Regions from separate parts of the Azoarcus sp. Soil_N_20 genome, predicted to be linked through region 4. Evidence: riboswitches for the same ligand, from Rfam matches in the RefSeq annotation. Region 4 holds a riboswitch; each other region holds the start of a gene.
The links. A riboswitch is a leader RNA that binds a small molecule or an ion and turns the genes downstream of it on or off. The one in region 4 is predicted to bind cobalamin.
Positions count from the first base shown of each region.

Region 1: another riboswitch for cobalamin. It lies ahead of AC3A35_RS09255 (ZrgA family zinc uptake protein); the one in region 4 lies ahead of bluB (5,6-dimethylbenzimidazole synthase).
Region 2: another riboswitch for cobalamin. It lies ahead of AC3A35_RS00815 (ribonucleoside-diphosphate reductase subunit alpha); the one in region 4 lies ahead of bluB (5,6-dimethylbenzimidazole synthase).
Region 3: another riboswitch for cobalamin. It lies ahead of AC3A35_RS00545 (TonB-dependent receptor domain-containing protein); the one in region 4 lies ahead of bluB (5,6-dimethylbenzimidazole synthase).

Region 1 is NZ_JBDGKX010000003.1:420,024-427,540, reverse strand. Features, by position in the region: gene cobN (cobaltochelatase subunit CobN) at 1-2,848, opposite strand, end outside; gene AC3A35_RS09265 (DUF2149 domain-containing protein) at 2,845-3,201, opposite strand; gene AC3A35_RS09260 (hypothetical protein) at 3,198-3,662, opposite strand; gene AC3A35_RS09255 (ZrgA family zinc uptake protein) at 3,685-4,221, opposite strand; cobalamin riboswitch at 4,298-4,566, opposite strand; gene AC3A35_RS09250 (DUF2189 domain-containing protein) at 4,690-5,469, opposite strand; gene AC3A35_RS09245 (AMP-binding protein) at 5,902-7,517, shown strand, end outside.
Region 2 is NZ_JBDGKX010000001.1:159,935-167,451, forward strand. Features, by position in the region: gene AC3A35_RS00815 (ribonucleoside-diphosphate reductase subunit alpha) at 1-1,853, opposite strand, end outside; cobalamin riboswitch at 1,994-2,204, opposite strand; gene AC3A35_RS00820 (thioredoxin domain-containing protein) at 2,495-4,534, shown strand; gene AC3A35_RS00825 (YeeE/YedE family protein) at 4,618-5,724, opposite strand; gene queC (7-cyano-7-deazaguanine synthase QueC) at 5,768-6,460, opposite strand; gene queE (7-carboxy-7-deazaguanine synthase QueE) at 6,524-7,192, opposite strand; gene ybgF (tol-pal system protein YbgF) at 7,196-7,517, opposite strand, start outside.
Region 3 is NZ_JBDGKX010000001.1:100,826-108,342, reverse strand. Features, by position in the region: gene AC3A35_RS00555 (FecCD family ABC transporter permease) at 1-310, opposite strand, end outside; gene AC3A35_RS00550 (TonB-dependent receptor domain-containing protein) at 341-2,224, opposite strand; gene AC3A35_RS00545 (TonB-dependent receptor domain-containing protein) at 2,235-4,043, opposite strand; cobalamin riboswitch at 4,172-4,408, opposite strand; gene cobU (bifunctional adenosylcobinamide kinase/adenosylcobinamide-phosphate guanylyltransferase) at 4,475-5,023, shown strand; gene cobT (nicotinate-nucleotide--dimethylbenzimidazole phosphoribosyltransferase) at 5,078-6,124, shown strand; gene AC3A35_RS00530 (adenosylcobinamide-GDP ribazoletransferase) at 6,132-6,902, shown strand; gene cobC (alpha-ribazole phosphatase) at 6,887-7,438, shown strand.
Region 4 is NZ_JBDGKX010000006.1:142,112-149,628, reverse strand. Features, by position in the region: gene AC3A35_RS13810 (AAA family ATPase) at 1-13, shown strand, start outside; gene AC3A35_RS13805 (VWA domain-containing protein) at 16-1,590, shown strand; gene AC3A35_RS13800 (Rossmann-like domain-containing protein) at 1,587-2,423, shown strand; gene AC3A35_RS13795 (outer membrane lipoprotein) at 2,561-3,097, opposite strand; cobalamin riboswitch at 3,485-3,680, shown strand; gene bluB (5,6-dimethylbenzimidazole synthase) at 3,729-4,481, shown strand; gene pqqA (pyrroloquinoline quinone precursor peptide PqqA) at 4,662-4,736, shown strand; gene pqqD (pyrroloquinoline quinone biosynthesis peptide chaperone PqqD) at 4,797-5,090, shown strand; gene pqqE (pyrroloquinoline quinone biosynthesis protein PqqE) at 5,059-6,213, shown strand; gene AC3A35_RS13770 (hypothetical protein) at 6,306-6,815, shown strand; gene serC (3-phosphoserine/phosphohydroxythreonine transaminase) at 6,793-7,517, shown strand, end outside.

The DNA of each region.
Region 1 (7,517 bases), on a different contig from region 4:
CCATCAGGGCCGGAAACTGATCGCGGTAGGAACCGGTTACGCTCAGCACGACATCGACCCGCGCCCTGCCGAGTTCGTCCGCCGGTATCAGCTCGACCGTGCGTGGCCGACCGGAATCGTCCCACACCGGGCGCACCCCGAGCGCCACCATCGCCTGGGCTTCCATGATGCCCTGGTGACGCAAGGTTTCGCCGGCCCACAGCGACAGCACCATGCGCCGTGGCGGCTGCCCGCCGTTAGCCTTGTGCCAGTCGTCGAGCCAGTTCTTGAACAGGATGCGGGCGACGTTGTAGGCCTGGCGGGTCGGCAGGCGACTGGGGTCGAGCCCGGTCAGGTTGCGCCCGGTGGGCAGACTGTCCGGGTTGCGGATCGGGTCGCCGCCATACGCCGCCGGCACGAAGCGGCCCTCGAGTGCGTTCAACAGCCCGTCCATCTCGCCTTCGGTGGCCAGCAGGCGGTCCAGGGTTTGCGCACGGCCGGCAAGTTCGAGCAGCGCATCGTGGTCGATCGCGCGGCGTGCTGCGCGATTGGGTACGGCGGTTTCGGGTTCGGGCGGACGCAGGTCGAGCACACTCGCCGCCTGCGGGTCGCGCAGCGCGACTTCGAGCCAGCGCGCGGGGCGCGAGTAGGCGACGTCGCGATAGGCGATCAGGAAGGTCTCGTCGATATCCTCGCCCAGGGCATCGAGCAGCGGCTGGCGCAGGGCCTGCAGGATGGTCTGGCGGCGCAGCCCCTCGTCCGGGGTCTTGCCGAATACGGCCAGGCCCCTGGGTTGTGAGCTCTGCGCGAGCTGGTCGAGCCAGGGGTGCAGGACTTCCATGAATTTCTCGAGCTCGGCACTGATCTGGTCGCGGCTCCAGCCAAGGTCGCGGTGAAACTGATGTTCCACGATCAACTCCACCAGCTGGTGGGTGAGTGCGGTGCGGGTGGGGCCAAGGTCGGCGATCTCCCATTCGTGCATCAGCTGGTGCATCTGGGCCAGTCTGGCCGGAAAGCCGGCGGTGGCGAACACCGGGGTGCGATGGCTGACCAGCAGCGCACGGCCACGGCGCTTGGCGGTCAGCGCCTCGCCGAGGTTGTCGACGATATAGGGGTAGATCACCGGCAGATCCCCGAGTGGCAGCAGTGCATCGTCGAGCACGTCGAGTGCGCGCGATTTGCCCGGTGCCCATTCCTGGGTGCCGTGAGTGCCGAAATGGATCAGGGCATCCGCTTGCTGTGCCCACAGGTAGACCGCGAGGTAATGGTGCGACAGCGGCTGTTTGCTGCGGTGCATGAAGGGGTTCTGGCCGCGGCGCAGGGTCTCCTCGCGTGGTGGCTGCGGCAGTACCGACAGCTTGCCGATCTGCAGGCGGGGGATCACGAACACCGGTTCGCCCTCCCACTGCACGACATAGCGACTGCTGGCAGGCGGTCCCCAATGGCGCTCGATCCGCTGCCGCACCGGCGCCGGCAGGGTCTGCCACCAGGTCTCGTAACGCGCCAGCGGCAGCGCCTCTGCCTGCTGTGCCTGCAGCAGGGCGACGAGATCGGCGTCCGGGTAGTAGGCCCGGAGCAGGGGTTGGAGCCCGCCAATCCAATCGGCCTCGGGTGTGGGCCGGGTGTCGTAACCGGCTGCGGCCAATGCGCCGGAGACCTGTTCCAGACTGCGCGGTACGTTGAGGAAGGAGGCGCCGAAATTGGTCCCGCCCGGCGGATAGTTGTACACCATGGCGACCAGCTGCTTGTCCGCGGCTGGGCGCGAACGGAGCGCAAGCAGACGCTTCGCCTTTGCCACCACCGCGTCGGCCTGGCGCTCGATGAGCACGGTGCGTCGGCCCCGGTCGGCATGGGTGACCACCATCAGCGGATCGATCGCACCGGCGGCCTCGGGCTGGACCAGATAGAACGGGGTGTCGCCGAGCGACAGCCCTGCGGCGTCCTGTTCCCACGCCGCCTGATCGCCCTGGCGGTAGGGCTGGGTCGCCAGCACCGGGGTGGCCCAGCGCTCGAACAGCGGCTGCAGTGCGGCGGCCTGCGGGGTGAGCTGATGGACCACGATCAATCGCGGGTGCGGGGTGGGGGCCGCGGCTGCGGAGTCCTGCTCCAGCATGGCCGCGAGTCCGGCGCCATCGACCTGCTGGCCGAACACCGCATAGGCAAAGAGGCCCTGGTGCGCGAACCGCCGAAGCCAGTCGTCCAGCCAGTCGGTGGCGCCGTTGATGAAATGGTAGCGATGCACCAGCACCGCGACTGCGGGTTGGTCGCTGTAGCGGGGGACCGTGCCTTGCCAGGCCGCCAGTGCGTCGGCGTTGTCGAAGAAGTCCGGCGCATCGGGATGATAGAGGCCGCGCGCGGGCCACCGCCGCGGAGCCGGCAGATCCGGCACCGCAGCCTGGTCGATGGCGGCGGAGGCGAGCGTGAACGCGTGGCGGACGTTGGTTTCGCCCCCCGCGCGCAGATACTCGTCCATACGCCGTGCCGCACGGTCGGCCGGAGCTGCCGGCACTTCGGCGCTGATCCATACCACCCGCTCGGGATGACTGGCCGCGTGGGCGTCGAGCATGGAACCGAAGAGTTTGTGCAGCCGGGCATGGGCGCTTGCGTGAGGCACATCGACCCACACCAGGTCGGCCTGTGTCAGGGCCCGGGCCATGGCTTCGCGCTGTTCCGCGGCCTGCCCCGGGGTGTCACGCAGCGGATGGTCGAGGTGGCGGACCGTCCATCCTGCCGCAGCACCGAGACGTTCGATCATCGCGCTGCGCGCGGCAGGAGTGATGTCCGCCGTCACCCACAGCAGGTCGCGGGCGAGGGCGTTGCCGCTCGCGCACCAGAGGGCGATGCACAGCAGCCGGAGCAGCGTGTTCATCGGTCGTCACCTGCGCCCGGTTTCTCGCCCGCGGCACCATCCTCGGGGACATAGATGATGCTGCCATCGTGCAGGCGGTATGCAACGCCGGCACGCACGCCCTTGCCATCGCTGACGCTTCCACTGCCCTTGTAGCGGACTTCGCGTCCCTGCTCGGTGACCACGATCTCCATGTCCGGCTCGCCCGCCTTGTGCACCCGGGTGGGGTCGGGAGGGGCGGTCTGGCGCGTACTCGCCGCCACTGCAGCGAGCAGGGCGACCACCAGCACGAGGAACACGTCGACCAGATTGACGGCCGACAGCATCGGATCTTCATCGTCCTCGTCGAGCACCTTCAGATGCTTGAGACTCATGCCCGCACCTCACGGGCCTTGCGGATGGACAGCAATTCGGCCAGCAGCCAGCGCCGCCGCACCGAATAGACTACCAGGCCGACCGAAGCCGCTGCCAGCGCCAGTACCACGCCGGCAAAGGCGCCGCTGAATACCGCCAACGCTTCGTGCCCCTGGCCGGTGGCCACGCTTTGCAGCGCGGGGCCGAGCGGAATCATGGTCGCAATCAGTCCGAGCATCGGCGTGACCCGGCTCAGCAGCCGCAATGGCTCGATCTGGCGCAGTACCCGCATCTCCAGTTCTTCCATCGAATACCCGGCGTCACCGGGCAGGCAGGCATAGTCGGGCAGGCGCCAGCGTTGCCAGCCTTCCATCAGGGTCCTGCCGGCGACCCACAGGGCGTAGGTGAAGGCAAGCGCGACGAGGGTGAGTACCGGCCACAGCAGGGCTTGGGCGATCTGCAGAAAGCTTGCTTCTATCATTGTCGGTTTCCGGTGACGGGGGTCAGAAGGTGATGGCCGGAAACTTCGGCCTTACGGTGACGGTCTTGCGGCCGGCCGGTGCGCTCAGGCTGACCCTCAGCTGCTTGAGCCCGGCATGGTTACCGAACGCGGAGAAGACGATCGATTGCAGCGCGGACACCCGGGCACATTCGAACTCGAACGCATAGACGATGTTGGCAATGTCCGCCGATCGGTCCGCGGTCGCGAGATCCGGTGCAAGCTGTGAGCGGGCGACGGTGCAGGCCGCTTCGGCAGCGGGCTCGATGAACTTGTCGAGTTCGCCGAGACGGCCCTTCAGGAGATCGAGGGTCTGCTGTTGCGCGGGGGTCTTCGGTGGGTAGTCGAACCCGAGCAGGCTCTCCAGCGGGAAGTTGAATTCGCCCCTCAGTACATCGCCCTCGATGACGAGGGTCAGGGTGGCGTGCCCATGGGTGTGGTCGCCGTGGCCGAAGGCGGGCGTTGCGACAGTGGTTACGGTGGCGACGGCCACGGCGCAGGCGAGCGCCGTCAGCGGCGAACGGCCGGGTCGGATGGTCATGGTGATGAACTCGAAAAGTCGCCCTCACTGTCTTCCCCGACAGTGCGTGGGCACAAGGTTGCGGTTCGTCAGGCGAACCGCAACAGCCTTGTTGGCCGGTATCCGGGCTGGCGGCACACATTTCCATCGCCTTCCCGGGCGGATCTGATCGATCCCGGTTCCAGTGGCTGGGTGATGGAAGTGGCCCGGACATCGAATTCCGGGCCTGGCCGCTTACCGTTGCGGGGGCAGCGCAGGTTATCCCGCCCCGCGCAGCCGTTCGAGGCCGGGGGGACGAGACTCCTGCTTCCCGTTGAACTGTGCTCCCGGAAAGGAAGCACGAGCACCAACGGGCCTGATGTTAGCCGAATGCCGACCGAGTGTCAGCCGTGTCCGGTTCGCCCGCCACCGCGTTGCTACCGTCGCGCAAGGCCCGGACATCGCCGGCGAATGGCTTCGTCCGGAGCAGTTGCCGCGAATCCGGGCTTTCTACTTCGGAAAGACCCTGAAGTAGAAGGCCCGGCTGGCGTAGGCCATCACCGGCAGGGTGATCAGCAGCAGCGGCAGCACCAATGCGCTGATCATGATCACCACCGCAAGCACCACGGCCCAGCACATCATCACCGGAAAACGCGTGAACACTGCGCGGACGCTGGCGACGACGCCGGAGACGAGGTCGGCGCGCCGGTCGTGGATGAGCGGGATGGAGAACGCCGAGATGGTAAACAGAATGAAGGCCAGCACCGCACCCATGATCGAACTGAACAGGATGAAATCGCTTACCCGCGCGTCGGCCGGCAACATGCGGGCGAACCCGATCGGCTCGTGACCGACCATGAAACCATAGAGGGTTCCCGCATCGGTGAGCCAGATCAGGAACAGCAGCGCGCATACGAAGGAGACGACCCAGCCGCCTCGCGGCATGCGCCGGAACCCACGCGGGATGTCGGCGGCCACCGGCTTCCCGCCGGCGTGAAGGACGTCCGAAACCGAGAAGAAACCGGCCAGCAGTATCGGCCCGACCAGCATGAATCCACCCGCCAGTGAGAGGCTGAGCGGCGCGATCGACACCGCGTCGAGGACCAGAAACAGCATGCCGCCCAGAACGACGAACACGGCCGCGTAGGCCGCACTCAACATCGGCACGGCGCGGAACTGAGCCATCCCGACCGCGATCGACGACCACAGGTCGGCCAGACTGACCTGCGCCGGCTGCAGCGATCGCGCGGCCGGTCTGCTTTTCGGGTGTTCGGGAGCGGGTTCGGACATGGCAGAGCATCCTCGGTCGACACCGGAGGCCGCATCCGTCCGGCACGATGCGCGAGTGGGTGATTGGGTCATGAATCGCGCGACCGTGCGGCCGGTGACGATTCCGTTTCATGTCGATTGTGGGCGGCGCCGGCCGCAGCTGCCTTGATCGAAATCACATTCGGCGGGCGGCAGAACTCGTCCGGATGAGAGGTGTCCGTCTACGAGGCGTGGGCTGCTGCCCGCCCCGAGCACTGCATGTAGCCGGCGTAGGGCAGGCCACCCGCGGCGAAGGCCGCAGGGATACCGGGCTGGCGGGCGTCCGATGCGCAGGGAAGTTGCGTCCGGGTATCGAAGTCGCGATCACGCGCGCGTCTCCTCCGGGTGTTACCTTGGTTGCAGCGACCGTCGAATACCGGAGGCATGAACGTGTCGGAACGATCAGGATCCGATTTGCCGCACGATGTTGCCCGCCTGCTGAGCCTCGTCGACGACTTGCTGCGGGAGCTGCAGCCGCGTTCGCAGACGCGGGCCGGACTCGACAGTCTGTTCGACCGCGATCTGGGTCTGGACAGCCTTGCCCGGGTCGAACTGCTGGCGCGGGTGGAGCGCGGCTTCGACGTCCGCCTCCCGGCGGAAGTGCTGGGGGCGGCCGAAACGCCACGACAGCTCATCGACGCGATCGGAAACGCTGGGCATCGGTCCGCCCGCTCGGCGCTTGCGGGTGTGCGGCTGGCGATCCCGGAACAGGCCGAGGGCGTTCCGGCGGACGCCGCCACCCTGGTCGAGGTGCTCGACTGGCATGTGGCCCGCCACCCCGACCGCATACATGTCACCTTCTACCGCAGCGCGGACGAGACCGAGGCCCTGAGCTATGGGCAACTCGCCGATGCCGCCGCACGGGTTGCCGCGGCACTGATGCGCGTCGGCATCCGGCCGGGGCAGTGCGTGGCGATGATGCTGCCGTCGGGGCTGGATTTCTTCCGCAGCTTCTTCGGAATCCTGTTTGCCGGCGCCGTGCCGGTGCCGATCTATCCGCCGGCACGGCCGGCCCAACTCGAGGACCATCTGCGGCGACAGGCCGGCATCCTGCGCAATTGCGAGGCGCGCGTGCTGATCACCTTCGATCAGGTTCGCCCGCTCGCGCGCATGCTTGCAGGTCTGGCGCCGGCGCTCGATCGCGTATTGACGCCTGCCGATCTCGATGCCGCGCCGATGTCGCGCATGCCTGCCGATGGCGACGAGCTGGCACTGATCCAGTACACCTCCGGATCGACGGGCGACCCGAAGGGCGTGATGCTCAGCCATCGCAACTTGCTTGGCAACATCCGTGCGTGGGGGAGCGCGATCGGGCTGACCTCGACCGATGTCGCGGTGAGCTGGCTACCGCTTTACCACGACATGGGCTTGATCGGCGCGTGGCTGGGCAGCCTCTACTACGCCTGCCCGCTGATACTGATGTCGCCGCTGGATTTTCTGGCCCGACCCGAGCGTTGGCTGTGGGCCATCCATCACCATCGCGGCACGGTGACCGCGGCCCCCAACTTTGCGTTCGACCTCTGCGTTCGGCGTTTGTCCGACCAGCCACTGGAGGGGCTGGATCTGTCCAGCTGGCGGCTGGCGATCAATGGCGCCGAGCCGGTGAGCCCGGATTCGATGGCGCGTTTTGCCACTGCCTTTGCCGCTTACGGACTGCGGCGCGAAATTCTCACCCCGGTCTATGGTCTCGCCGAATGTACGGTGGGACTGGCGATATCGCCACCGGGTCGCGGGGTGCAGCTTGACCGCGTGCAGCGCGACGCCATGATGATCCACGGCCGCGCCGAACCCGCCGCAGCCGGTGATGAAAGTGCCCTGGTCTTCGTCTGTTGCGGACCGCCGCTACCCGGCCACCAAGTGCGGATCGTCGATGAAGGCGGGCGGGTGCAGCCCGAGCGCAGCATCGGCAGTCTTGAGTTTTGCGGGCCTTCGGCCACGGCCGGGTACTACCGTAACCCGGCGGCAAGCGCCACCCTCTTTAATGGCCAATGGCTGGTCTCTGGTGATTACGCCTACCTGGCCGACGGCGA
Region 2 (7,517 bases), on a different contig from region 4:
TGGTCCAGCGTCCAGCTGCCGTCGATGTCCTGCTTCAGATGGGCGGGCAAACTGACTGAGCCGAGGTTGCACACCGCGGTCTCGGCGTCGGAGGTGTTGAGCGTGATCTCGGTGCACAGGTTGGAGCTGTGCACCACGCCGGCATGCTGCTGCGGCGAGCGCAGGTTGCAGGCGTCCTTGAACGTGATCCACGGGTGGCCGGTCTCGAACAGCATGGTCAGCATCCTGCGCCAGAGCTGCACTGCGGGCAGGGTCTTGAACAGGCGGATCTCGCCGCGCGCGGCACGCCCTTCGTGGGCAATGTAGGCGGCCTCGAAGTCGCTGCCGAATCGGTCGTGCAGGTCGGGCACCTCCACCGGCGAGAACAGCGTCCACTCGGCGTTCTCCATCACCCGCTTCATGAACAGGTCGGGAATCCAGTGGGCGGTGTTCATGTCGTGGGTGCGGCGGCGTTCATCGCCGGTGTTCTTGCGCAGTTCGAGGAATTCCTCGATGTCGAGGTGCCAGGTCTCGAGGTAGGCGCACACCGCCCCCTTGCGCTTGCCGCCCTGGTTGACCGCCACCGCGGTGTCGTTGACCACCTTGAGGAAGGGGATCACGCCCTGGCTCTTGCCATTGGTGCCCCTGATCCGGCTGCCGAGCGCGCGCACCGGGGTCCAGTCGTTGCCCAGCCCGCCGGCGTACTTCTGCAGCAGCGCGTTTTCCTTGATCGACTGGTAGATGCCTTCGAGTTCGTCGGCCACCGTGGTCAGGTAGCACGACGACAGCTGCGCATGGCGGGTGCCGCTGTTGAACAGGGTCGGCGTGCTGCTCATGAAGTCGAAGGGCGACAGCAGGCGGTAGAACTCGATCGCGCGGGTCTCGCGGTCGATCTCGTTCACCGCGAGGCCCATCGCCACCCGCATGAAGAAGGTCTGCGGCAGCTCGATGCGGGTCTCGTCGATGTGCAGGAAGTAGCGGTCGTACAGGGTCTGCAGGCCGAGGTAGTCGATGCGCAGGTCGGCCTCGGCGTCGAGCGCGGCCGCCAGGCGCGCGAGGTCGAACTCGGCCAGGCGCGGGTCGAGCAGCTCGGCCTCGATGCCGCGCGCGATCGCCAGCGGGAAGTACCCGGCATAGCCGGCGACCATGTCGTTCTGGTGGCACTCGCGGCCCAGGGTCTCGATCCGGATCGCCGCCAGCAGCAGACGGGCGGCGACGCGGCCGTAGTCCGGCTCACGCTCGATCAGGGTGCGCGCGGCGAGCACCAGCGACTGGCGCACCGCCGCCAGCGGCACGCCGTCGTAGAGGTTGGCGAGGGTATGCTCGAACACGGTGTCGGGACTGACGTCGGCGAGTCCGGCGCAGGCGTCGCGGCAGGTCGCGAGCAGGGCGGCGCGGTCGAGCGGCCGGCGCAGATCGCCGTCGGTGACGTGCAGCACCGGCTGGCCTTCGGCAGCGACTTGTGCGGCCTGCTGCGCCGCGCGCTCGGCGCCCCGGCGTTCGCGGTAGAGCACATAGGCGCGGGCGACGTCGTGGCAGCCTTCGCGCATCAGCGCGAGTTCGACCTGATCCTGGATGTCCTCGATGTGGAGCATGCCGCCGTCGGGCAGGCGGCGGGTCAGAGCCTGGACCACGGTGTCGGTGAGGTGGGCGACGAGGTCGCGGCTGCGGGCTGACTCGGCGCCCTGACGGCCTTCGACCGCGAGGAAGGCCTTGCTCATTGCGGTCGTGATCTTGCGTGGGTCGAATCCGACCACGATTCCGTTGCGGCGGATGACCTGCATCGCAGCGAAATCGATGGTGGCGGTCGCTGCCGGATGGCTGGCGGAAGCCAGTGTGGAGTGGATTGCGGTCGTGCCTGCGTCGAATCTCATCGAACGTCCCCGTCGAGTCGAGGGGCGGATGAGCCGGCAGTGAACACCCACGACCCGGAAACGTGCCGAAGCGGCGGCAAAGTGCCGCCGGACCGGTGACCACGGGCAGGAGCGCTCCACTGGGACACCCCGCCCCGGTTGAAGGAAAATATGCGCTGGCAGGTCTCCTGGCTCGCGGGTCAAGGTCCTGTACACGCCTTCCCGGGATCGATCTCCCAGTGGCATCGTGCTGTGCAGGACTCGCCGACGACAGTTGCGGGGGCAGCTCCGGCTTCGGATGGATATGCATCCATCCTTACCGGATTCCCTTTTGCGTTCCCTTCGCGGGAAACCAGCGCAGGCGCCAGTGTAGTGGCACGAGCGGTGAAGACACAAGCGCGGACTACTACCGGAACCAATCTTCTTGTGTTCATCTACTAAATGGCGGGCGCGCGACCCGTGCCGACCGCAGGCGGTGGCTGCGGCGGCATGGCCTTGGCGCGGCGCGACCAGGTGATTGTCGCTGCTGGCGACGGAACCTTTGTCCGGATGTCCGGGTCACCTATACGCGGTATGCAATTGAACGGCCGGATACGTGCAAGCCGGCCACGATGCGGCTCGATTGTGGTCCGACCGCCGCATTCACGTGCAGGTGCTTCCCGATGCCCAATCGACTCGCCGCCGAAACCTCGCCCTATCTTCAGCAGCATGCGGAGAATCCGGTCGAATGGTGGCCGTGGTGTGAGGAGGCGCTCGCGCTCGCACGCCGCCTCGATCGCCCGATCCTGCTGTCGATCGGCTACTCCGCCTGCCACTGGTGTCACGTGATGGCCCACGAGTCGTTCGAGGACGCGCAGACCGCGGTGCTGATGAACCGGCTGTTCGTCAACATCAAGGTCGATCGCGAGGAGCGTCCGGACCTCGATCAGATCTACCAGAGTGCCCACCAGATGCTCGCCCAGCGCAGCGGCGGCTGGCCGTTGACGATGTTTCTCACGCCCGACGGGACGCCCTTTTTCGGTGGCACCTACTTTCCGAAAATGGCGCGCTACCGCCTGCCGGCCTTCGCCGACATCCTGGAGCGCGTTGCCCAGGCCTTTGCCGTCAACCGCACGGCGATCGAAGAACAGAACGCCACCGTGCGGGCCGCGCTCGCCCGCGTCGGCGCTGCGGGCGGCGGCAGTCACCATTCCGATTTCGGGCCGCAGCCGCTCGGGGCGCTTCGCGACCTGCTGAGCGCGTCCTTCGATGCGCAATACGGGGGCTTCGAACCCGCACCGAAATTTCCGCATCCTTCCAATCTCGCGTTCCTGCTCCGGCGCCACCGCAGCACCGGGGACGACAAGGCCCGCGACATGGCACTGTTCACCCTGCAAAGGATGGCTTTGGGCGGGATCTACGATCAGCTCGGCGGGGGTTTCTGCCGTTACAGCACCGATGCGCGTTGGCTGATCCCGCATTTCGAGAAGATGCTCTACGACAACGGCCCCCTGCTGGGGCTGTACGCCGAAGCCTGGCAGCTCGGTGAAGATCCGCTGTTCCGGACGGTGGCGGAGGATACCGCGGGGTGGGTCATGCGCGAGATGCAGGCCCCCGAGGGGGGCTATCACAGCGCGCTCGATGCCGATTCGGAGGGCGAGGAGGGGCGCTTCTACGTGTGGGATCGCGACCAGATCAGCGCTGGCCTGCGCCCCGATGTCTATGCCGTTGTCGAGCGTCACTACGGCCTCGACGCGCCGCCCAACTTCGAGGGCCGATACTGGCATCTCGCGGTCTGCCGGCCGCTGGAGATCGTCGCCCGCGAACTGTGCATGGCGCCCGAAGACGCCGCCCGCCGCCTGGCCGAGGCACGGGCTTGCCTGCTCGCCCTGCGTGGCGAGCGCGTTCGCCCCGGCCTCGACCACAAGATCCTGACCAGCTGGAACGCACTGATGATCGCCGGCATGATGCGCGCGGCGCGCGTGTTCGGCCGCGACGACTGGCGCGACTCGGCGCGGCGGGCGCTGGAATTCATCCGGACCCGGCTGTGGCGGGACGGCCGCCTGCTGGCGACCAGTGCAGGCGGACCCGGGCGGCTCAACGCCTATCTGGACGATCATGCCTTCCTGATCGAGGCCCTGATCGAGAGCCTGCAGACCCGCTACCAGGCCGAGGATCTGGACTTTGCGGAGGATCTCGCCGACGCCCTGCTCGACAGCTTCGAGGACCGCGCCGCAGGCGGATTCTTCTTCACCCGGCACGACCACGAGGCCTTGATCCAGCGTCCCAAGCCGATCCACGACAGCCCCACCGCATCGGGCAACGGCGTGGCGGCACGGGTGCTCACCCGCCTTGGCCACATGACCGGTGAAACGCGTTATCTGGCCGCGGCGGAACGCTGCATGCAGGCCTTCTATGGGGTCCTGAGCGACAGCCCGGCAGGGTGCGCCAGCCTGGCGTTGGCGCTCGAAGAGCAACTGGTGCCGCCTACCCTGATCGTGTTGCGCGGCCCTGCATCTGCGCTTGAGGCCTGGCAGCGGGAACTGGCCCGGCAGCATCTGCCCGACGCGATGCGGTTCGCCATTCCCGCGGGCACGCCGCAACTGCCGCCGGTGCTGGACAAGCCATGCACGGATCAGGTGAGTGCCTGGGTGTGCAGCGGCACCACCTGCCTCGAGCCGCTGCATTCGATCGACGAGTTGTCGCGCCTGCTCGCGCGCTAGCGCAGTCGGGGGAACGCGGTGTCAGGACGCGGGGCGGGCCGTCGTGGGGGCAGCGCGGCGCCGTCCCCGCGCTGGCGGATGGTTCAGGCCTCGCGCATCATCAGCCAATACTGGACCTTCATCGTTGTCGCGGCGCCGGCGATGATCGCCACGGTGGTGAGGATGGAGCCGACGGCCAGCGTGGAGAAACCGGTGATGCCCTGGCCGATGGTGCAGCCGAGTGCGGTGACGCCGCCGAAGCCCATCAGCAGCGCGCCGACGATATGGCGGATGAGGTCGTCGGGGGCGCGGAAGCCCTCGAGCCGAAAGCCCTTGCTGGTCAGCGCGTACAGTGCCGAGCCGGCGATCACGCCGAGTGCGCTGGCAATGCCGAAGGTGAGCACCCGGCTGCTGTCGCTCCACAGCATCAGCAGTTCCAGCGTGTAGGCCGCCGGTGCGACGAAGCTCAGGGACTCGGCGCGGCCGCTGTTGGTGGCGATGAAGGCCTCCTCGAGGGTGTCCGGGTGTTCGGCGACGAAGCCGAGATGGCCGGACACATACCATCCGGCCAGGGTGAGACTGCCGATGACGATGCCGCCAACCAGCACGTCGCGGCGCCACGCTTCGCGACTGGCCAGCGCCGCGAGCAGCAGGCCGCCACCGATCACTGCGGCGGCAGTCAGGACCGCGGTATCCGGCGCCATTCCGGCACCGGCGAGGAAGGAGGGGATGTCCTGGCCGTGCGGCAGTTCGATGGCCACCGCGTCGAGAAAGCGCACCCGCCAGACTGCGAACAGGCCGCGCATCGTCATGTAGGCGCCGATGCCGAGGAAGAAGAACACCACCAGCGATTTCAGGTTGCCGCCGCCGATGCGGATCAAGGTCTTGCTGCCGCAGCCCGACGCGAGCGTCATGCCGATGCCGAAGCAGGCGCCGCCGACAAGGCTCGACAGCCAGATCAGCCTGCTGCCGGTGTAGATCGACTTGGATACGTCGAACAGCCCCGCCAGGCCCAGCGCGGCGGTGCCGAGCACTGCCACCGCGATCGCCAGCATCCACATCCGCATGCGGTTCCAGTCGCCCATGTTGACGACGTCGGAAACTGCGCCGAGGGTGCAGAAATTGGTCTTGTTGCCGACAAAGCCGAACACTGCGCCGAGCACGAAGGCGAGCGCGGTGATGGTGGAGGCGGCGACCAGGGGTTCTTCCATGATGCAGGATCCGGAACAGGGCGACCCGCGATTCTATTTGAAATCAGCTGGGCCGGTGCTGATAAGGGGTTGGATCGGCAATGCCGGCCGCTTCGAAGCCGGCCCGGCGCAGGCGGCAGGCGTCGCAGCGGCCACAGGCCCGGCCATTGTCATCGGCCTGGTAGCACGACACCGTCATCCCGTAATCGACGCCGAGCGCGGTGCCGCGGCGGATGATGTCGGCCTTGGAAAGCTCGATCAGCGGGGCATGGATGCGCAGGCCGTGGCCTTCGACCCCGGCCTTGGTGGCCAGATTGGCCATGGTCTGGAAGGCCTCGATGAAGGCCGGGCGGCAGTCCGGGTAGCCGGAATAGTCCACCGCATTGACGCCGACGAACACGTCGCGCGCGTCCAGCACCTCGGCCCACGCCATTGCGATCGACAACATCACGGTATTGCGGGCGGGAACATAGGTGACCGGGATGCCTTCGGTGTCGCCGCCTTCGGGTACCGCAATGCCGGGGTCGGTGAGGGCCGAGCCACCGAACTGGCCCAGTTCGACCCGCGCCAGCCGATGTTCGCGCGCCCCCAGCGCCTCGGCGACCCGCTTCGATGCGGTCAGCTCGGCGGCATGGCGCTGGCCATAGGCGACCGACAGCGCATAGGTTTCGAAGCCTGCGTCGCGCGCAATGGCGAGGCAGGTGGCGGAGTCGAGGCCGCCCGAGAGCAGGACGACGGCACGGGGCGTGGTGGTCATGGGCAGGGTTCCGGGCAGGACGAGTGAGACACTCAATGGCAAAAAACGAATGGTACGGCCGGATCAGCGGCCGCGCGCGTCGTGCCAGAGGATCTTGTGCAATTGCAGCTGGAAGCGGACCGGCAGGCGGTCGCGTACGATCCACTCCGCCAGTCGTGCCGGATCGAGTGCGCCCGCCACCGGCGACAGCAGCACGGTGCAGCGGCGGGCGAGGTCATGATCGGCGATCTGCTGGCACGCCCAGACATAATCGGCCTCGTCGGCGAGCACGATCTTGACCTCGTCGCCGGCGTTGAGCAGGGCGATGTTCTGGTAGCGGTTCTTCGCCACCTCACCCGAGCCGGGCGCCTTCAGATCCATGATCCGCGACACCCTCGGGTCGACCGCGGCAATATCCAGCGCGCCGCTGGTTTCGAGCGATACCGAATAGCCTGCATCGCACAGCGCGCTCAGCAGCGCCAGGCAGGCCTTCTGCGCCAGCGGTTCGCCGCCGGTCACGCACACGTTGGGCAGGCCATGGCGGGCAACTTCGTCGAGGACCGCCTGCACGGTGACGGTTTCGCCGCCCTGGAAGGCATAGGCGGTGTCGCACCAGGTGCAGCGCAGCGGGCAGCCGGTCAGGCGGACGAACACAGTGGGCAGGCCGACACGGGTGGACTCGCCCTGCAGCGAGGCAAAAATTTCGGTGAGCCGCAGGGTCACGGCCCGATCCAGGGTCTCCGCTCCGGCCATCGTTCAGCGCGTGGACAGGCGTTGCTTCGCGGCCTGGGCCGCATTGGAGGTCGGATAGCGTTCGATCAGGGTCTGCAGCGTGCGTTGGGCCGTCTTCGCGTCACCCATCGCCTGCTGACTGTTCGCCAGGCCGAGCATGGCATCGGGCGCCACCACGTCGTTGGGCCACTTGCCGAGGACGGTATTGAAATGGCGACCGGCGGCGGCGACTTCCTTGGCCTGAAGCGCGGCATTGCCGGCCCAGAAGTGGGCGCCGGGAGCGCTGCCGCTGGCAGGATGCTGGGCGACGAAATTCTCGAACGCGGTCAGGGCTTCGCGTGCCTTG
Region 3 (7,517 bases), on a different contig from region 4:
GCGCGCCGACCGCCGCGCCGCCCGAGATTCCGAGGATGTAGGGGTCGGCGAGCGGATTGCGCAACAGCACCTGCATCAGCGCGCCGGCGGTCGCCAGCAGTCCGCCGCAGACCAGGGTCGCCACCGCGCGCGGCAGGCGCAGCTCACGCACCACATTGGCGGCCATGCCGACCTCGTTGCCGAACAGGGCGCCGGCGACCTCGGCAGGCGAGATCGGCAGATTGCCGGCGGACAGCGCCCAGGCAAAGACCGCCACGCCGGTCACGACCAGCGCAGCGATCACGGCCGCGGCCCGCCCGCCGCGCGTCATGCGTCGCCGGTCCGCCGCTTGCAGCCGGGATCAGCGCGGCGCAAAGCGGACACCGACAAACAGGTTGGCGCCGGGCGTGCGATAGCCGCGCGCAAGTTCGTAGTCCTGATCGAGGAGGTTGTTGGCGCGCAGCTCAAGCCGCCAATCCGGGGCAAAACGATAGTGTGCATAGGCATTGAGCAGACCGTAGCCGTGAAGCTCCACGGCATTCGCGGCATCGTCGTAGCGGCGGCTGGAGGCATTCACCTCCACCCCCCAGTTCAGCTTGTCGGCAGCATGGTCGAGCCGCACAAAACCAGCCGTCCGGGCCCGTCGGGGCAGGCGCCGCCGGTTGATCTCGTCCTTGGCATCGAGGTAGTCGAGTCCGGCCGCCAGATTGAACGCGCCAAGCGCCAGGAAATAACCGATCTCCACTCCCTCGAGACGGGCTTCGCCAACGTTGACCTGCTGCCCCCTGAGCGCGGAGACCGGGTTGCTCGAAATGAGATCCTTCACCCGGTTGTTGAAGTAGGTCAGTTCGAGCATTTGCGCACCCTGATTCCACCGGACTCCAAGCTCACGGTTGAGTGCCTGCTCCGGTTTGAGATCGGGGTTGCCATGGTAGCTGGTCAGCGAGGTCAGGGGCCAGTACAGCTGATTGAAAGTCGGCGCATTGAACGCCGTGGCCACGCTGCCGTGCACACGCCATGCGCCGCTCAGGTCGTAGCCGTAGGCAAGCAGACCGGTGGTCTTGCCTCCGAACTGGGAGTTGTCGTCGTGGCGGGCATTGAGCTGCAGGTGATGGGCATCGATCCGCGCGGACCAGCCGAGCACGGCGGAATTCACCCTGCGGCTGTCCTTGCGGTAGGTCGTCGTACTGTTCAACTTGCTCTCGACGTACTCGTAGGCCAGCATCAGGCTGCCGACCGGCAGGCCGATGTCATGCTGCCATACCAGCTGATCCTGCCGGGTATCGAAGCGGCCCGGTTCGGCGCTGCTCGCCTTGTTGAGCGACCTGTCCTCGCTCTGGCCGAGACGAAGGGTGCTGGTCCAGCCCGCGAACAGGACATTGCGCATGTATGCGTTTGCCGAATTCGACTTCTTGTCGAGATAGGAGTCGAAGTAGCTCAGTGCGGAAGCGTCGTAGCGGTTGCGACCGTCCGATTGCAGAAAGCTGACGCCGACTTCATCCTGGTCCCGGAAGCCGAGCGCCAGCGAACCACTCATGTAGTCGTTGCGGAAGCCGTCATCATCGTCCCAGTACGATGTCCGATTGGGGTTGCTGGGGCTGACCCAATAGGCCGGATCCCGCTTCGAGTTGAAGCCGTCGGTGCGCTCCCTGCCCGCGCTCAGGCTGTAACGCAAACGCTCGATGCCGCCCGCCAGGTTGATCGAGCCCTGGAAGCTGTCGTCCGTCCCGTAGCCGGCGAAGACCTCGGGGTGGAAGCCCGCCTCGCCCTTGCGGGTGAACACCTGGATCACGCCGCCGATGGCCTCCGAGCCGTACAAGGCGCTGGCCGGCCCGCGCAGGATCTCGATCCGGTCGATCATCCCGAGTGGAATGCTCTCGAGGGTCGGCGCGCCCGAGCTTGCCGAACCGATCCGGAGCCCGTCGATCAGTAGCAGGGTGTGACGTGCCTCCGCGCCGCGAATGAAGACATTCGAATTGGAGCCCGGCCCCCCGTTGGCGCTGACCTGCACGCCGGGCAGCGCCCGCAGCACCTCGATCAGGGAAGAGTGCCCGGCGCGCTGAATGTCCTCGCGCTCCAGCACCTGGACGCTCGCAAGACTGTCTTCTGCGCGCTGACGCTGACGGGTGGCGGTGACCACGACCGACTCGAGGGCCGGCTCGTCAGACGCGGAAGCAGCGGAAATGGACAGGGGCACGGCCGCCGCAAAGCTCGCGCAGAGCATCGAATAGCGAATAGGGATCATGAGTGAACACCTAGCGCGGCGCGTAACGAACGGCGATGAAAGCGCTGGCCCCCGCCGTGGAGAACCCGCGGGCAAGCTGATACTCCTTGTCGAACACGTTGTTCGCCCGCAACTCGAGCCGCAGTTCGGGCGTCAAGGCGTGATGGAGCCAGGCGTTGACGATGCCGTACCCGCTCAGACGCTGCCCGTCTTCGCGTGCGCTCTGCCCGCGCCACTCCACACCCCAGGTCCATTTTCCGATGTTGCGGTCGATCCCCAGCGATGCGCTGCGTTTCGCCCGCCGGATGAGTCGTTCACCGGTGTCCTCGTCTTTCGCATCGAGCAGATCGATCGTCGCCCGCACTCGGTAATCGAACACCATGGCGCTCGCGCCCCACTCCACCCCCTTCAGCCTGGCCTTGCCGACGTTCTCTGGCGTGTTGCCCCACTGGATGAGGTTCTCCACCCTGTTGTCGTAGTAGGTCGCATGCGTGCTGAACCGGTCGTGCTCCCAGACCACGCCAAGCTCGCGATTGAGAGACTCCTCGGGCTTCAGGTCCGGATTGCCGCCGAAACAGCCGAACGGAGGGAAACAGGCGAGCGGGAAATACAGGTCGTTGAAGGTCGGCGCCTTGAATGCGGTCCCGACGCTGCCACGTACCTTCCACTGTGGCAGAAACTGGTAGCCGTAGGCGATCAGACCCGTCGTCTTGCCGCCGAACTGCGAGTTGTCATCGTGACGGGCGTTGATTTGCAGGTGATGCTTGTCGAACTGTCCGCCCCATCCGATCAAGGCCGAATTCACCAGGCGCCGGTCGCGCTCGAAGGTGCCCGTGGTATCGATGCGCTGCTCGAGGTGCTCATAAGCTGCGAGCAGCGAACCGCCCCCCACGGCGATGTCGTTCTGCCACATGAACTGGGTCTGCACCGTGTCGAACCGGTCGGCCGGCGCCGACGTGGACCGGGTGTGCGAGCGGTCTTCGCTAGTGCCGAGGCGCAGCGTACTGATCCACGCGTCCGCGAGCTTGTTGCGCAGGTAGACACCCGCGCTGTCCAGGCCCTTGTCCACATAGGAGTTGAACGGCTGATCGGCGTCGAACCAGTTGCGCCCCTCGGAATGAAACAGCGTGAGCCCGAGCTCGTCGTCCTCGCGCAGGCCCAGCGCAGCCGAAGCGCTCAGGTAGTCGTTGTGGAAACCGTCGCGATCGAGGTCCGCTGCGGTAGAGACCTGCGGACGAGCATTGAAGCCATCGGTCCGGTCGCGTCCCGCCGACAGGCTGTAGCGCAAGCGCTCTTCCCCTCCGGCGAGGGACGCGCCGAGCGTATAGGTGCGCTCGGTGCCGGCACCGACACGGACACTCGGATGGAAGCCCGCTTCGCCCTTGCGCGTGAAGATCTGGATCACGCCGCCGATCGCGTCCGAACCATAAAGCGCGCTCGCCGGTCCGCGCAGGATCTCGATGCGCTCGATGAGGGCGGTCGGAATCACCTCCAGCGAGGGTTGTCCGGTGGTGGCGGAACCGACCCGCATGCCATCGATGAGCACCAGCGTATGCCCGGAATTGGCGCCACGGATGAATACACCCGTGTTTGCACCCGGGCCACCCGTACTGCTTACCTGGATACCGGCCTGCGAGGCCAGGAGTTCGATGAGCGTGCTGTGCCCGGCGCGCTCGATCTGCTCGCGCCCGATCACGTCGATACTGAAAAGGGCCTCATCGGCACGCTGTTGCTGACGGCTGGCGGTAACGACGACATTGTCCAGTTCGGTTTCGGCCGCTGCCTGCAGGGGCACGACCATCGCTGCCGCGAGTGCGGCACAAGAAACACGGATTCTCACTGATTTTCTCCCGGCCCCACGGTTTGCGTCCCCGCACCGCGTGAAGCGATTGCCAAGGACATGCCAGGGAGAGAACCGAAGAGAGCCGCAAGCCGCCTGCACCCGTCGTCGCCACCCCGCGACACATCCGCCATTTCGCATTTGGGCCGGTATCCGGGCTCATGAGCGGTGCCGGTCAGAATCGACCGGACCCGACGCATCGCCTTCCCGGGCAAACGACACCCAGTGGCTTTTCGATGCGCCTTACGCTCACTTACCGTTGCGGGGGCAGCACAGGCATTGCGCGCCAGAAGCGACGCTCACCTGTTTCCCGTTTAACCCTCGGGCGAGAACCGCCTCCGGGCACCACAAACGCGCTACCCCTTTCGGGGCAGTGGGGGCGGATGATACCGTGTCCGGCCTTGTCGTGCACTGCAAAATCGATACCACCAATGACCTGCGAACTCATCCTCGGCGGCGCCCGCTCCGGCAAGAGCCGCCATGCCGAACAGCGCGCACGTGAATCGGGCCTCGCCGTCACCGTGATCGCCACCGCGGAAGCCGGTGACGAGGAGATGGCCAGCCGCATCCGTCGCCACCAGGCGGACCGTCCGCGGCAGTGGCGCACCGTCGAGACCCCGGTCGCACTGGCCGCGGCGCTGCGCCGCGAGGCCGCAGCCGATCGCTGCGTGATCGTGGACTGCCTCACATTGTGGTTGTGCAACCTTCTCACCGGCGCCGAGAAGCTGCCCCCCGCCGCCACCGCCGATGCCTTGCCGCTGTTCGGCCGCGAACGCGACGCCCTGCTCGCTGCCCTGCCGACCTTGCCCGGCAGAATCCTGTTGGTCGCCAATGAAGTCGGCCTCGGACTGGTGCCAGACAGTGCGCTCGGCCGCCTGTTCCGCGACGAGGCCGGACGCCTCAACCAGGCGATCGCGGCCGCATGCCCACGGGTGGTTTTCGTTGCCGCCGGCCTGCCGCTGATGCTGAAGGGCGGCTGACCCGCCGTGCTACCATCCGCCGCGCCCGCCTCTCACCGCCCTCGCAGGACAGCCATGCACTTCCGGATCAGCGCTCCCGACCACGCCCTTGCCAGCTCGCTGCAACACAAGATCGACCAGAAGACCAAACCGCCTGGCGCCCTCGGACGCCTCGAGGCGCTGGCGCTGCAGATCGGCCTGATCCAGCACACCCTCGCCCCCGAACTGCGCCAGCCGCACATCATGGTGTTTGCCGGCGACCATGGCGCGGCCCGCGCCGGGGTGTCGGCCTTCCCGCAGGACGTGACCTGGCAGATGGTGGAGAACTTTCTTGCCGGCGGCGCCGCGATCAACGTGTTCAGCCGCCAGCTCGGACTCGGACTCACCGTGATCGACGCCGGCGTCAATCACGATTTCGGCCAGCGCCCCGGGTTGATCGGCGCCAAGATGGGCCCCGGCACCGCCAACTACCTGGAGCAGCCGGCGATGGCGGCCGAAGTGCGCGACGCCGCGCTCGCCCGCGGCCGCGAACTGGCTTATGCGCTCGCCGCCAACGGCTGCAACTGCGTCGGCTTCGGCGAGATGGGCATCGGCAACACCGCCGCCGCCTCGCTGCTGACCCACTGCCTGATCGGCACCACCGGCGGCGCCGACCTCGCCATCGTCACCGGCCGCGGCACCGGTCTGGACGATGCCGGGCTCGCGCGCAAGCTGGCCTTGCTGGAGCAGGCGCTGACCCGCGGCGGCCGCCCGGCCGACCCGCTCGCCGCACTTGCCGAATACGGCGGTTTCGAAATCGCGATGATGGCCGGCGCCATGCTCGGCGCCGCGGAAAAGCGCATGGTGCTGCTGATCGACGGCTTCATCGTCACCGCCGCGCTGCTTGTAGCCCAGCGCATCGCGCCGGACATCCTGCCCTATTGCGTGTTCGCCCACCGCTCGAAGGAGCCCGGCCACACCCTGCAACTCGCCCACCTCGGAGTCGAGCCGCTGATGGAACTCGACCTGCGCCTGGGCGAAGGCACCGGCGCCGCGCTCGCCTTCCCGCTGGTACAGGCCGCAGTCAACTTCCTCGGCGAGATGGCGAGCTTCGAATCGGCGGGGGTCAGCGGCAAGGCCTGAGCTCCCGATGCGCTACCAGCTCGAACTCTTCTTCACCGCGCTCGGCTTCTTCACCCGCTTGCCGGTGCCGGCCTGGGTGCCGTGGTCGCCGGAACGGCTCAATCACGCCGCGCGCTATTTCCCGCTGGTGGGCTGGGTGGTGGGCGCGATCGGCGCGCTCAGCTATCTTGCGCTCGCGCTGCTGCTGCCCGCCGCACTGGCGGTGATCCTGTCGATGGCGGTCACCATCCGTGCCACCGGCGCCTTTCACGAGGATGGCTGGGCCGACAGCTGCGACGGCCTCGGCGGCGGCTGGAGCAGGGCGCAGGTGCTGACGATCATGAAGGATTCGCGGATCGGCAGCTACGGCACGGTCGGCATGGTGCTGATGCTGGCGGCCAAGATGGTGGCGCTGATCGAGCTGGGCGCTCACGGCGACCCCGCGGTGGCGGTGGCATTGCTCGTGGCGCATCCGCTGTCGCGCCTGGCCTCGACCAGCCTGATCCACCTGCTGCCCTATGTGCGCGACGACGAGAGCTCCAAGTCGAAGCCGCTCGCCCGCCGCCTGAGCGCCCCGGAGCTCGCCATCGCCGGCGCCTTCGGGCTCTTGCCGCTGGCGCTGCTCGCACCGCTGGAGGCGCTGTGCGCCACGGGAGCGACGATCGCGGTCACCGCATGGGCCGCGCGCGTGTTCCTGCGCCGGCTCGGCGGCTACACCGGCGACCTCCTCGGCGCCACCCAGCAGGTCACCGAACTCGCCTGCTATCTCGGCATCCTGGTCGCATGGAACTCCATCTGATTCGTCATCCCCGGCCGGATGTGCCGCCCGGCGTGTGTTACGGTCAGTCCGATGTCGGCCTCGCGGAATCCGCAGCGGCGGTCGCCGACCGCCTGCGCCCGCTGCTGCCGGCGCGCTTCGCCTTGCATGCCAGCCCGCTTGCCCGCGCCCGCCTGCTCGCCGAAGCGCTCGGCACCCCGCAGCTCGATCCGCGATTGCAGGAAATCAGCTTCGGCGACTGGGAAGGTCGCCGCTTCGACGACATCGGCGCGGCGATCGACGAGTGGGCCCGCGATCCCGTTGGATTCCGGGCCCCGGGCGGCGAGTCCGCGCGCGACATGTCGGCACGGGTGTTGCAGTGGCTGGACGAACTGCGCACCGCCGACCCCGTCGACCCGGTGGTGATCGTCGCCCACGGCGGCCCGCTGCGCGCGCTCGCCGGCCACCTTCTCGGCCTGCCGGCCGAGCGCTGGCTGGGACTGGACTTCGCCTGCGGCCAGGTCACACGGCTCGATGTCGAGGCCTGGGGCGTGACCCTCAGGTGGTTCAATCGCTAGCCGCCCGGCCGGGGCCCGAACCGCCCTGGACCCGAAGTGCAACGCCCGCCCTCGTCACCGACCGCGCCCGCCGCCACCG
Region 4 (7,517 bases):
CGACGGTGACTGAAGATGGTTTCCCCCGGTTCGCTGCTGTTCGAAGCCCGCGAGCTGCGTCTGGCCGCCCTCGACGACTTGTCGCGCAAGCTGTGGCTGGGCGGCATGACCAATGCGCAGGGCGAGCTCGAACCGCGTCTGCACGGGCTGGCGCTGCTTTACCAGGGCTTGCTCGACGGCGGCCTGCGGCCGGTCGGCGACTGGCCGTGGCCGCCGCCTGCCCTCGCCGCCGCCCTGGCCGGGACCATGAACGGCCTGGGCCTGCCCGCCTACTGCCGGGACCAGCAGGAGCTGAGCGTTACCGTCCTTATGAGCGTGCTGTTCCACCTCGACCTGATCGTCGACTATCGCGACCGCGGCGCCAACGCTGACGAGGCGGCAAACATGGCACTGGAGGCCTTCGCCGCCGACTGGAAGACGCGCTGCGGCCAGATCGACGAGCTGGTCGAGGTCTTCGGCATGCTGCCCGAAGGGAGCAAGAACACGCGCTGGGACATGATCTGCGGACTGCTGCGCAGCGAGGGCTGGCAGGAGGTGGTGCGCATCCGCCGCCTGCTCGAGCGCCTGCCCGAACTGGGCCGGCTGATCCGCGGCCTGGGCCGCAGCCGGCGGGCGGATGAGCCCGACGCCGCCAGCCAGCACCGCGTACAGGTCATGGAGCAGGCCGTTGCGCAGCGCCCGGAGGCGCGCACCGTGCACGTGCCCGACATGCCGGGCGAGACGCGCGGCATCAAGCGCTCCGACCGCATCGCCCGCATGCTGCCGGCCGAGGCCATGCTCCTTGGCCATCCCCGTCTGCGCCTGGTGTGGCATGCCCGCCGCGCCGAACGGACCCTGCTCGCCTATGAGGACGACGACCGGATGGAGGAAGTGCATCTGCACCAGGCACCCGTGTGGCGACCGCATCCGCAACCGGAACCGGACAAGCGCCTGGAGATGGGACCGATCATGGTGTGTGTCGACACCTCGGGTTCCATGCAGGGCGGCGCCGAGGCGGTCGCAAAGGCGACCGTCCTCGAAGCCGTGCGCACCGCCCACGCGCAGCAGCGGCCGTGTCACGTGTTCACGTTTGGCGGCCCCGACGAAGTGGTGGAGATGGAACTGGGCGTCGACGCCGACGGTATCGAACGCCTGATCCGCTTCCTCGGCCAGACTTTCAGCGGTGGCACCGACATCTGCGGCCCGCTCGACAGGGCGATCGAAAAACTCGAGGACACGCGCTGGCAACTGGCCGACCTGTTGCTGGCCTCGGACGGCGAGTTCGGCGCTACCCGGGACGTGGTTGCACGGCTGGAACGGGCCAAGACCGAACTGGGTTTGCGCGTGCAGGGCATTCTGATCGGTGACCGCGAGACGGTCGGCCTGCTCGAGGTGGCGGACGACATCCTGTGGGTGCGCGACTGGCGCCGTTACGGCAGCATCGATGCCGACTCGCCGGTGCATTCGAAGAGCCTGACCGCGATGTACTTCCCCGGCGCACTGCGCAGCCCGGAAAACCGGCGATCCACCGTGTCCGGCGACACCGCCTCGGCGGCCGTGCGCGCCGGTTTGCACCGCGGCGAGCATTGCCCCGACCAGGAGCATCCATGAGTTTTTCCACCGACTACCTCGCCCAGCTCGAACGGTTTGCCGCCCGCGGCCCGCTGCCTCGCATCCGTGCCCTTCATCTGCCGCCGGCGCAGCCCAACGCCGACAATCGGGGCGAGTTCTGCGCCGTGGAACTGGACGACGGCGCGCTCGGCCTGTCCTACGTGCTGCTCGACGACACCCTCGCCCGCCTGCATGACACGGCCCACCCCGCGGCACTGGCCGGCGCCGACGCGCTGGAAGTGGCGCGACGTTACGCCGGCGGCACCGGCATCGACAAGACCATCGGCTTCGCCGCGGCCAATGCCCTGACCCGCTGCCTGTACGACCGCGCCGGCTTCCGCCCCGACAACAGCGCCGACTCCATCGGCCAGCTGCAACCGCAGGCCGGCGAGTCGATCGGCATGATCGGCCTGTTCATGCCTTTGCTCGGGCGCATCCTGGACTCGGGCGCAAAGCTGACCGTGGTCGAACTCAAGGCCGAACTCGCCGGGGAACACGCGGGCTACCGGGTCACCACGGATGCCGCCGAACTCGCCGGCTGCACCAAGGTGATCTCGACCAGCACGCTGCTGCTCAACGACACCCTGGACCGCATGCTGGCCTGTTGCCGCGACGCACGCTGGATCGCGATGATCGGCCCCAGTGCCGGCTGCCTGCCCGATGCGCTGTTTGCCCGCGGCGTCACCTTTGTCGGTGGCAGCTGGGTGACCGACCGTGCAGCCTTCATCGACGCCCTCGAGTCCGGCGCCTCGCGCACTGCGAGCGCCGAGAAGTACGCCCTGACCCGCGCCAACTACCCGGGCTTCGACGCACTGCTGGCGCGCACCTATTAAACCGGCAATGAGAGACGTGAAGTCTGGGTCGGCACCTTGTCCCTCCCCCTCCAAGGGGAGGAAGGAGCCCGAGGCCGCAGTTGCCCCGCTGTGACGAAGTTGCGACCGTGCCCGTCCCTCCGGATCGAAGCGAGGGATCAGTACCGGCGCAGAACCCCTGCGTTGTCGATGTATACCCGGTCGCCGACGCGGAAATCGGCAGTCATCCCTTGCGTCAGCACCTGATGGGCGCCCTGTTCCATGCGAACGGTGAACCGGTAGTCGTCGCTCACGGTCTGTGCCGGAGCGTTCCGGTTCCGGTTCTCGAGGACGTGACCGGCGTAGGCACCGCCGGCGACACCGACAACCGTGGCGATCGTCTTGCCGGAGCCTCCTCCGACCTGGTTGCCGACGAGCCCCCCGACCACGGCCCCCGCCACGGTACCAAGGCCGATCGAGCTGCCGCCGATACCCGTGTTCGCGCTCGTGACCGGCTGCTGGACCCGCTCGATCGCCTGCAGCACGCCATAGCCGGAGTAGATGTTGGACGATGATACGTTCTCGGTGACCGGGTAGGACTGAGTACCGACACCAGTGCCGGCGGCGCTTCCGGGCAACCCCATGTTGGTGCACCCGCCAAGGGCGGCGACGAGCGCGAGGGCGAGCGCTGTCTTGAAACAAATGATCGTGTGCATGGCAAGCTCCTGCTCTTTATGCTGGATCGGGCCGTGCTCGCCGGACGGTCCGCAACTGAACCGAACGGCACGGGCTGGCCAGCTCGAGTCGTCCTGGCTGGTCCACCTGCATGCACCCATCAGCATCGACACTGCCGGCGCCGCGGAGCGGGGCCATCAAGCAGGATCGTTATCAACAGTGTGTTCCCGATTGCGCGCGGCCTCTGTGCGCACGAGTACATTGGGCGGCGCCGGCCCGATCACCATCGGCCGTCGCTGCGCGACCATTCCCGACCGCGACGGCCTGCTGCGCTTGCGCGACCTGGGCTGCGGAGTCGGGTCTGTGCGCCGGCACACCCGCGACGGGAGGGCGGCAGCTGCCGGTGCCGCCGCCGATCCCGTAGAATCACGCGTTTTCTGCTTCGAGGTGCCCGCGCCCTGCGCGCGGGAGAATCGGGAAGGCGGTGAGATTCCGCCACGTGCCCAGCGCCGTGATGGGGATTGTCCGGGCAAGCTTGTGCCCAGCCACTGGTCCGCGAGACCGGGAAGGCGTCCGGACGAAATGATCCTGAGTCGGAAGACCGGCCTCGAAGCGTTTCCGCAACGGCCTGGTCGGCCGCTGCCCACTGCTCGACGACAAGGGGAATACTTCATGAGCAGCCCACGGCAAGACCCGCAACAAACCATCCAGAGCAACCCCGGCTTCAGCACCGCGGAGCGTGACGCGGTGTACCGCGCGATCCACACCCGTCGCGACGTCCGCGGCCAGTTCCTGCCCGATCCGGTGCCCGACGAGGTCCTCGCGCGAGTGCTGACCGCCGCCCACCATGCGCCCTCGGTCGGCTTCATGCAGCCGTGGGATTTCATCGTGGTGCGTTCGCCCGAGATCAAGGGCAGGGTCAACCAGGCCTTTCGCGCGGCGCATGCCGAGGCCGAGTTGATGTTCGACGAGGACAAGCGCAGCACCTACCGCAAGCTCAAGCTCGAAGGCATTCTCGAGGCGCCGATCAACCTGTGCATCACCTGCGACCGCAGCCGCAACGGCCCGGTCGTGGTCGGCCGCACCCACATCGCGGCGATGGACGTCTACAGCTCGGTGTGCGCGGTGCAGAACCTGTGGCTGGCCGCGCGCGCGGAAGGCCTGGGGGTGGGCTGGGTCAGCATCTTCGAGCAGCAGGCGCTGCGCGAGGCGCTCGGCATCCCGCCCGAGATCATCCCGGTGGCCTACCTGTGCATCGGCTACGTCAGCCACTTCCATGCCCGACCCGAGCTCGAGGCCGCCGGCTGGCTGCCGCGCATGGCGCTCGACCAGCTGCTGCATTTCGATCGCTGGCAGGGGCAGGCCGACGCGGCCGGCAGCGCGCTGCTCGCCCAGATCGGCAAGGTCCGGCCGATCCTGCCTTAACCCATATCAAAAATCCGGAACGCGGCACACGAATCATGATTTTCGCCGCTGCCGGCTCATGATCCTGCTGATGCCTGAACGCTGATTTTACGGTTCCGGCCGACGGGCCCACGCGGGGAGAATGGTTCCGGACCGGTCACCTGGCCGGTTCGCATTCCATCATCCTCGAGGAGCCCTACCATGCAGTGGACCGACCCCGCGTATTGCGACATCCGTCTCGGCTTCGAAGTGACCGCCTACGTCTACGTTCGCTGAGCACATGCACTGTGGCCGGGGCGGCGCACGCCGCTCCGGCCGCAGCAAGGAGTCCGCCGCATGACCGAGACCAGCCGCCCCGCCGCCGGCGAGCGCTACGCCCTCAATCCGATGTACCTGTTCCGCTGGGAACCCACCCAGGACGCCCACGTCCTGCTTTACCCCGAGGGCATCGTCAAGCTCAATCCGACCGCTGCCGACATCATCGCGCGCTGCGATGGCCAGCGTACGGTCGGCGAGCTGGCGGCCGAGTTGCAGCAACGCTATCCGGGCGATGACGATCGCGTCGCCGACGGCGTTTACAAGTTCGTGGAGGTGTTCCGTGCCAAAGGATGGATCCGTCGTCAGGCTTGACGGTCAGGGCAAGCCGCTGTGGCTGGTGCTCGAACTGACCTATCGTTGTCCGCTGAAGTGCCCGTGGTGCAGCAACCCGGTCGATTACACCCGTCGTGAAGACGAAGAGCTGTCCACCGCGGAATGGAAGCGCGTGCTGCGCGAGGGCCGCGAACTCGGCGCGGTGCAGCTCGGCTTCACCGGCGGCGAACCGCTGCTGCGCGACGACCTCGAGGAACTGGTCGCCGATGCCAGCGCGCTGGGCTATTACACCAACCTGATCACCTCCGGCGTGGGCCTGTCCGACGAGCGCCTGGTCGCGCTGAAGCAGGCCGGCCTCAACCAGATCCAGCTCTCGCTCCAGTCCAGCGAGCGCGAGCTCACCGACCGCCTGGTCGGCGCGCGCGTGTTCGACCTCAAGGTCAAGGTCGCCCACCTGATCAAGGCCCACGGCTTCCCGATGGTGCTCAACGTCCCGGTGTTCCGCCACAACATCGACCAGGTCGAGGACATCCTCGCGCTGGCGGAGCACATCGGTGTCGACTACCTCGAGTTCGCCAACATCCAGTATTACAACTGGGCGTTGATCAACCGCGACGCGCTGCTGCCCACCCGCGACCAGCTCGACGCCGCCGAACGCGCGGTCCAGGCGGCGCGCGCGCGTCTGGGCGAGCGGATGACGATCTACTTCGTCATCCCCGACTACTTCGAGGGCCGTCCCAAGGCGTGCATGAACGGCTGGGGCTCGATCCACCTCACCATCGCGCCCGACGGCGCGGCGATGCCGTGCCAGGAGGCGCGCGTCATCGAAGGCCTGGAATTCCCTTCGGTGCGCGAGCAAAGCCTCGCCTGGCTGTGGAACGAATCGCCCACCTTCCGCAAGTTCCGCGGCGACGAGTGGATGCGCGAGCCGTGCCGCTCGTGCCCGGAGAAGGAACAGGACTTCGGCGGCTGCCGCTGCCAGGCCTTCCTCCTCACCGGCGACGCCTGCAACACCGACCCTGCCTGTGCGCGCTCGCCGCAGCATCACCTGGTCAGTGACGCCATTGCCCGCGCGCAAGCGCCCGCGGCCCGGCTGCAGCCGCTGGTGATGCGCAACGACCACAATTCGTGGGCACGCATGGAGTTCGAGCGCGATGAGTAGGATCCTCGATTCCTCGCTCACCACCGTGCTCCTCGGCGTGGCCCTTACCGCCATGCTCGCGCTGCTGCTGCGGCTCGCCGGCTGAGGGCGCGATGATGGAAAACATGGTGCTCGAAGCGATTGCACGCTGGTTCCACTTTGCCGGCGCGCTGGTGTGGATCGGCCACAACTACGCCACCGCGGTCACCCGCTCGCGCTACGTGGCCCTGAATGCGGCCGACCTGAGCGACCCGGACAGCCCGCGCCAGCGCGCGCTCATGCAGCGCGAGCACGGCACCTTCCGCTACGCCTCGCTGCTGACGCTGGGCAGCGGGCTATTCATCCTGTGGCAACGCGGCTGGCTGTTCGAGGCCCTGAGCCTGCACGGCAGCCTGGCGCCGCTCGGGATCGGGATCTGGATCGCGGCGCTGATGGTGTGCAATCTATGGTTCGTGCTGTGGCCGTACCAGAAGCGGGTGCTGGGCTTCGTGCCCGCCCCGCTCGACGAGCGCCTGCGCGCCTCGCGCATCACCTTCCTGTCGGCGCGGGTCAACACCCTGCTGTCGATTCCGGTGCTGTTCTTCATGGGCCTGGGCGCGCATGCCGGCGCGCTCTTTTCCTGAACCCTTCGCCGCCTGGCAGGCGGCACCCGGATTCAGCTTTTCCGCTGCGGCCGGCGCGCTGCCGGGGGTGGTCGCGAACGAGGTCGCCGCCGCGTGTCGGCCAGGACCGGGCTCGATCCTGAGCCTGCCCTTCACCACCGCCGCCTTCCGCAGCCTGCAGGCGGAAACCGAAGCCTGTCTGCGCCGCCTGCTGGCGATCCCCGAGGCTTTCGCGGTGCTGTTCATGGGCGGCGGCGCCAGCGCCCAGTTCGCGCTGCTGCCGATGAACCTGCTGGGCCACCGCGAGGACGCCGCGGACGCTGACGACAGGGCGGCGGGGAGCGGCGCAGCGGGCCGGGCACTCTATATCGACAGCGGGTATTGGTCGCGCCGTGCGCTGGCCGAGGCGCGGCACTACGGCGACGTGCGCGTGCTGGCCCTGGCCGCCGACGGCCGGATGGACGGAGACGATGTGCGCAGCACCGATCCGGACCGGTTTGAGGACGGGTCCGCGATCGACTGCCGGCGCTTTGCCTATGCCCACTTCACCAGCAACGAGACCGCCGACGGCGTGCAGTTCCATGCCTTGCCCGAGCTCGATCTGGCACTGGCGGCGGACATGACCTCCGACTTCCTCACCCGCCCGCTGGACTGGAGCCGGCTGGGCGTGGTCTATGCCGGCACCCAGAAGACCATCGGCACCCCCGGCCTCACCGTGATCGT